3 regions of the Thermoanaerobacter siderophilus SR4 genome follow, and region 1 is predicted to be linked to each of the others. Evidence: a T-box and tRNA genes for the amino acid it is inferred to sense, from the RefSeq annotation. Region 1 holds a T-box; the other regions hold tRNA genes.
The links. A T-box is a leader RNA that pairs with one kind of tRNA and senses whether it is charged. The one in region 1 lies ahead of thrS (threonine--tRNA ligase), so its partner is inferred to be a tRNA-Thr.

Region 1 (2,203 bases):
TGATAACCATGCTTTATATGTTCTTTTCGCCAAAAATCTTCTAAAATGTTTCTTATAATCATTCCCTTAGGATGGAAAAAAGGAAAACCTGGTCCTTCAGGGTGGATACTAAACAAATCTAACTCTTTCCCTAATTTTCTATGGTCTCTCTTTTTAGCTTCCTCTAACATATGTAAATATTGATCTAACATGCTTTTTTTGGGAAAGCTTATTCCATATATTCTTTGAAGCATTTTATTTTTTTCGTCGCCTTTCCAGTAGGCTCCAGCAACTGACAACAATTTAATAGTTTTTACCATGCCTGTTGACATAAGATGGGGCCCAGCACAAAGGTCAGTAAATTCTCCTTGCTTGTAAAAAGAAATTTCCTCTCCTTCTGGTATTTCTTCAATTAGCTCCACTTTATAAGGTTCATCTTTTTCTTTCATCAATTTTATCGCTTCATCTTTTGGAAGGACAAACCTTTCCAACTTATAATCTTCTTTTATAATTCTATTCATTTCCTGTTCTATAGCTTCAAAGTCTTCTGTGGTAAAAGGCCTTTCTGTATCAAAGTCATAATAAAAACCATTGTCTATAGCCGGACCAATTGCCAATTTCACATCTTTAAAAAGCCTTTTTACAGCCTGTGCTAAAATATGGGAAGAAGTGTGCCAATAAATCTTTTTCCCTTCTTCATCATCAAAAGTCAAAATTTCTAATTTTCCGTCCTCCTCAATTTTTGTATTAAGTTCCACCACTTTGCCATTAAATTTTCCACCGACGGCTTCTTTTGCTAACCTTTCACTTATACTTTTAGCTATTTCATAAACTGTCATACCCTTTTCAAATTCTCTTTGTGTGCCATCCTTTAATGTTATAATCATTCAATTACCTCCTTTGTAAAATTTTTCTCTTAAATAAAAAACCTCTTACCCCGTAAAGAGGCAGAGGTTATCTGCGGTTCCACTCTTTTTTATACTCTGGTATTATATCGGAATAACCGTTCGGATTCATCATCCGCAGCTCCGGGGTGGTCTTCGATATTCAGAACATTTGAATGATCTCAGCCTATGTCATTCAATCTCTGTGATGTTCTTTAAATATCTACTTTCCCCCTCATTGCTTTAATATTTAATTTTTTAATCATTATATCTTCCTCTCGGACATTTGTCAATAATAATTTATAAAAATTGTATCACAATTGCTTGCAATACTCCTATTAGAAACCCTAAAACTCCCCCCATAATCTCTATCATATAAAGTTCACTGTGAGCAATTTTTATCACCACCTCCTCCAATTTTTCTAATTTGAAGCTTTTTATTTTTTCCTCTACAATTTCTGATATTTTAAGTTTTTTTGAAATAATCTCTACCACTTCATTAGAAGGAGAATTTAAAAATACTTCTACTTCTCTATTTATAATATCACCAATGTAGTTTGATATCATCTCTTTTATAGCCTTGGGAAGAAAAGAAGGAAGTTTATTTTCTGTAACTTCTTTAACTTTTAAGTCCAAATTCGATAATAGAAACTTGCGATTTTCTTCTGTTAAAAGCCTGTCCCATAAATCATTAAAAGATAACAATTCCCTTTCCACAATTTCACCTATTGATTTAGCAATTTCATATTTTCTTTTAGGGATAAGTCCTTGTAACGTAATACCGAAAATTTTTACAGGTTTCAAAGGCTTAAATAGCATTTTAACGGCGACAAAATTCGTAAGCCATCCAATAGCTGCTCCTACAAAAGCTAAAAATAGCATCCTTGTTAAAAATTGCATTCCACCACCTCTAAATTTTAAAAAATCACAAATATAATAATATCAGATTTTGACGAATTTTAAAACCCAGCCTTAAGCTGGGCTATTTTTCACATTTAATCTTTGAACACAATTCACAGCCATAGCAAATTTCTACTTTGTCATTAAAAACTTTTTTAACCGTCTCTAGAATTTCATTATCTCTCATATTGTTAATAGAATGAAAAAATATTTTTTTAGGAGCAATGGTTATAAGCGTGCTTATCAAAGCATCTTCATCACTTATAACACCATCTTTTAATTCAGCAACTATTTCATTAATAAAATCATTAGATATTGGTTTGTCATTTTCATCATAAAGTTTAAATTTGCCATTTTTATCGACAATGATATTCAATATTTCAACTTTTGAATCCTGTAATTCGACGAAGTATTTAAGTAAACCTATAAACTCATTGTAC
Region 2 (2,203 bases), 330 kb from region 1:
GTAAGCAAAAATAATGTCAAATTATTTAGCTTATTTTTTTAACATTTTTACTATTTCTGTATATTCGTCTGAAGTAATTTCACCTCGAACGTATCTTAACTTGGCAATTTCTAATGCTTCATTATTAGGATCTGTATCGTGTTTTTTAAAAAAGTTAACATTTCTAATCTGTTTTACTAGCAAGTAAATTACTACACCTATTAAAATTAAGAACAATATATTGGTAAGTCCACCACCGAACCAAGTTCCATAACCGTACGGATAATATCCTCCAAAACAATGACCTAAACCACCCGGTATATATCCTCCAAACATTGTTTTCTCCTCCTCTCTAAATATTTAAATTTTACAAAATACTTTTTAATTTATTATATTCTTCTTCTGTAATTTCGCCTTTAGCCAAGCGTATATCGAGTATTCTTTTTGCTTCGTTTGTTTGGTAATTTTTGTTTTCATGTAAATTATTAATCATTCTTTGCAGGTCACCTGTTTTGTACAAATAAAAGCCAATTGCCAAGATTAATATAAGACACATACTTTTCAACTCCTTTCTATTTATCGAAAAATTGTTAACTTGCTTTACCTTTATTTTAAAACTTACTTTTGAAGAAAATATGAAGAGAAAATAAATATAAAAGTACGTTTTTCTTCATGAACTGGCAAAGGTCTTGGGCATTCAGACGTAAAAATGACTCTTAATACATTATTCGCATGTACTTCCCGAAATGCAGAAAGAAGCAGCTGAAAAACTAAGTAAGTTATTTATAAACGGTAAAGATAAGATGTTGTCATTTTGTTGTCACCAACACTAAAATAAAAAAGCAAGGTACTTAAAAACCTTGACTTTTTGACAAAAAAAATGGAGCTGGCGAAAGGACTTGAACCTTCAACCTGCTGATTACAAGTCAGCTGCTCTGCCTATTGAGCTACGCCAGCACCTTTATTAGCTATCCAATTGTCCTGACATTTATATATTATACTTAGAGCAACAGTATATGTCAAGCTTTTTTATAAAATTTTTTGTAAAAGAGCCTTAATCACTTTATCAAAAATCCCTTAAAACAATAGTCTGATTTCTTTCAGGTCCTACAGAGATTATTGCTGCTTTAATACCTATCAATTCTTCAATTCTTTTTATATATTTTTGAGCATTATAAGGTAAGTCGTCAAAAGTTTTTGCTCCTTGTATATCTTCTTCCCACCCGTCAAATTCTTCATATACAGGTTCACATTGAGCCAAATCCTCAAGGCTTGCAGGAAAATCTGTTATTATTTCTCCCTTAAATCTATAACCTGTGCATATTTTTATTTTTTTAAGCCCTGTCAAAGTATCTAATTTGGTAAGAGCAAAATGAGTTATACCAGACACTCTTACAGAGTATTTAAGAATAACAGCATCCAGCCAACCACATCGTCTCGGTCTTCCTGTAGTAGTCCCATATTCATGACCTTTTTCTCTTAAGAAATCTCCATTTTCATCAAAAAGCTCTGTGGGAAAAGGCCCTTTACCAACCCTTGTAGTATATGCTTTTACTACACCTATTACTTCATCAATCATTGTAGGTCCTATTCCTGCTCCTACTGTCACTCCTCCTGCTATGGGATGAGACGCAGTAACATAAGGATAGGTACCCAAATCTAAATCAAGAAGTGTCCCCTGTGCTCCTTCAAATAAAACTTTTTTGCCACTTTTAATTAAATCGTATAAAAGCACTGTTGTATCAGTAACAAAGGGTTTTATTTTTTCAGCATACTCTAAATATTTTTTATACATTTCATCAAAATCAAAGCCTTCTACACCATACAAATCTCTAAAAAGTTTATTTTTCTTTTCTATATTTCTTTTAAGCTTTTCCTCTAAAACCTTTGGCTTTATAAGGTCGCATACTCTTATTCCTATCCTTTCTGACTTATCCATATAGCAAGGACCTATGCCTTTTCTCGTAGTACCCAAGTCATTTTTTCCTTTTGCTAGTTCTTCAAGTTCGTCTTGTCTTATATGATAAGGAAATACAATATGGGCTCTATCGCTTATTTTTAAATTCTCTATACTAACCCCTTGTTTTTCTAAATTTTCTATTTCCTCAATCAAAGAAGCTGGGTCAATTACCACTCCATTTCCTATTATACAAATTTTATCAGGATATAATATCCCAGAGGGAATTAAATGAAGTTTATACTGCACTCCTCCTTTTTCAACTGT
Region 3 (2,203 bases), 750 kb from region 1:
AATTAGCGAAAAAAGAACAGGTTGTTGTGGTAAGTTCCGATTGGACTGTGCAGCAGGTGGTTTTAGCTCATGGTGCAATAAGAATGTCTGCAAAAGAACTTTATGAAGAAATGAATAGATATATTGAAAGACATAAAAAAAGCTATGTGAATACAGTTTATAAAGACAATTTGGAAGAGCGACTTGATAATGAAATAGTAAAAAAACTGCGCAAAATGGCAGAAAACAGTTAAAATTAGCTTGACTACCTTTACCAATATAATGTATAATTATAACGTATAAAGTTGCCGGAATAATAAATGGGGGCGGTATTGGTGAAATCTGGGGCGCAGCAGGATTACTATCAACCATATGACCAAATGGAAGAGGAGGAGGTCGTTTTTAGAGCTCAAAAAGGAGACGAAGTTGCTTTAGAGTACCTTATTGAAAGGTATAAAAGTTTTGTAAAAGCAAAAGCTCGTGCCTATTTTTTAGTAGGTGCCGATAAGGAAGACATTATTCAAGAAGGAATGATAGGCCTTTATAAAGCAATTCGAGATTACAAAAGTGACAAGCTCACCTCTTTCAAAGCTTTTGCGGAATTATGTGTGACTCGTCAAATTATTACTGCAATTAAAACCGCAACAAGACAGAAACATATACCGCTTAATTCTTATGTTTCCCTCAATAAGCCCATCTTTGATGAAGAATCTGATAGGACTCTTATGGACGTTGTTTCTACCCAATGCATTGCCGACCCTGAAGAGTTAATAATAAGCAAAGAGGAATACGTTAACATTGAGAGCAAGATGGAAGAATTATTGAGTGGATTAGAGTGGGAGGTCTTGGTATCATATTTGGATGGTAAATCATATCAAGAAATTGCTGAAGATTTAAACAGGCATGTTAAATCTATAGACAATGCTTTACAGCGTGTAAAAAGAAAATTAGAAAGATATCTTGAAATGAGAAACAGCTAACTATTGACATTTAGAAGACTTTATAGTAAAATCAAAAATCGGAGTCGTGATATTCCCTTTTGCCCACGTAGCTCAGTAGGCAGAGCGTCGCCTTGGTAAGGCGGAGGTCACCGGTTCGATCCCGGTCGCGGGCTCCAATTTTGTTATTGATGTTTTTTTTTATCATAGAAGTTGTGCTTTTTAATCCTATTAATGTATAAAGGGTTACTTTTATGACACAATTTTAAGAAACACCAGGACAAGTTTATTGAAGTAAAGGAGGAAAAGAGGATGGCGAAGCAAAAATTTGAGAGGAAGAAGCCCCACGTAAACGTAGGGACGATAGGTCACGTAGACCATGGTAAGACGACGTTGACAGCAGCGATAACGATGGTATTATCGAAGGCAGGAATGGCAGAGGCGAAGGGATATGACGAGATAGACAAGGCGCCGGAGGAGAGAGCAAGGGGAATAACGATAAACACGACTCACGTAGAATATGAGACAGAGAAGAGGCACTATGCGCACGTAGACTGTCCAGGTCATGCTGACTATGTAAAGAACATGATAACAGGGGCAGCACAGATGGACGGGGCGATATTAGTAGTATCAGCAGCAGACGGACCGATGCCACAGACGAGGGAACACATATTATTGGCGAGGCAGGTAGGAGTGCCATATATAGTAGTATTTTTAAAACAAGGGCAGACATGGTAGACGATCCAGAATTAATAGAATTAGTAGAGATGGAAGTAAGGGAATTATTGAATGAATATGAGTTTCCGGGGGATGACACACCGATAGTAGTAGGGTCAGCACTTTAGGCATTAGAATGTGGATGTGGCAAGAGAGAGTGCGAATGGTGCGGGAAAATTTTGGAAGTTTATGGATGTTGTAAACCAATTATATACCGACCCCGAAGAGAGGCCTAGAACAGCCATTTCTAATGCCCGTTAAGAGGACTTTTTTACAAATAACAGAAAAAGGAAACTGTTTCCGACCGGGAAAAATTAAAAAGAAGGGGAAAGGTAAAGGGTAGGGAAAACCAAAATTAAAAAAAAAAAAAGGGTTTTAACGCCCGGAAACTCAAGGGGAAAAGAAAGTTACCCCAACGGGGGGGTATGGGAAAGAAGCGGGGAGAAGAACCGCGTGGGGTGGGATGGGCCTCCCAACACAAAGGGGGACCCACCCCCTTATGGGGCACTCCTTTTTTTTTTTAAGAAGAAGAGGAGAAGAGAAAAAAGAAAAGGGGGAGAAAAAATAAA

Region 2: it encodes a tRNA-Thr, which carries the amino acid that the T-box ahead of thrS (threonine--tRNA ligase) is inferred to sense. The anticodon was not compared.
Region 3: it encodes a tRNA-Thr, which carries the amino acid that the T-box ahead of thrS (threonine--tRNA ligase) is inferred to sense. The anticodon was not compared.

What each region holds. Positions count from the first base shown of each region.
Region 1 is NZ_CM001486.1:1,527,135-1,529,337, reverse strand. Features, by position in the region: gene thrS (threonine--tRNA ligase) at 1-866, opposite strand, end outside; T-box leader at 920-1,111, opposite strand; gene THESIDRAFT1_RS07465 (DUF445 domain-containing protein) at 1,164-1,763, opposite strand; partial or broken gene ytxC (putative sporulation protein YtxC) at 1,846-2,203, opposite strand, start outside.
Region 2 is NZ_CM001486.1:1,192,488-1,194,690, forward strand. Features, by position in the region: gene THESIDRAFT1_RS05755 (SHOCT domain-containing protein) at 31-315, opposite strand; gene THESIDRAFT1_RS05760 (SHOCT domain-containing protein) at 347-535, opposite strand; tRNA gene THESIDRAFT1_RS05765 (tRNA-Thr) at 861-936, opposite strand; gene THESIDRAFT1_RS05770 (adenylosuccinate synthase) at 1,046-2,203, opposite strand, start outside.
Region 3 is NZ_CM001486.1:774,024-776,226, reverse strand. Features, by position in the region: gene THESIDRAFT1_RS03795 (NYN domain-containing protein) at 1-233, shown strand, start outside; gene sigH (RNA polymerase sporulation sigma factor SigH) at 315-959, shown strand; tRNA gene THESIDRAFT1_RS03785 (tRNA-Thr) at 1,021-1,096, shown strand; partial or broken gene THESIDRAFT1_RS03780 (GTP-binding protein) at 1,230-1,926, shown strand.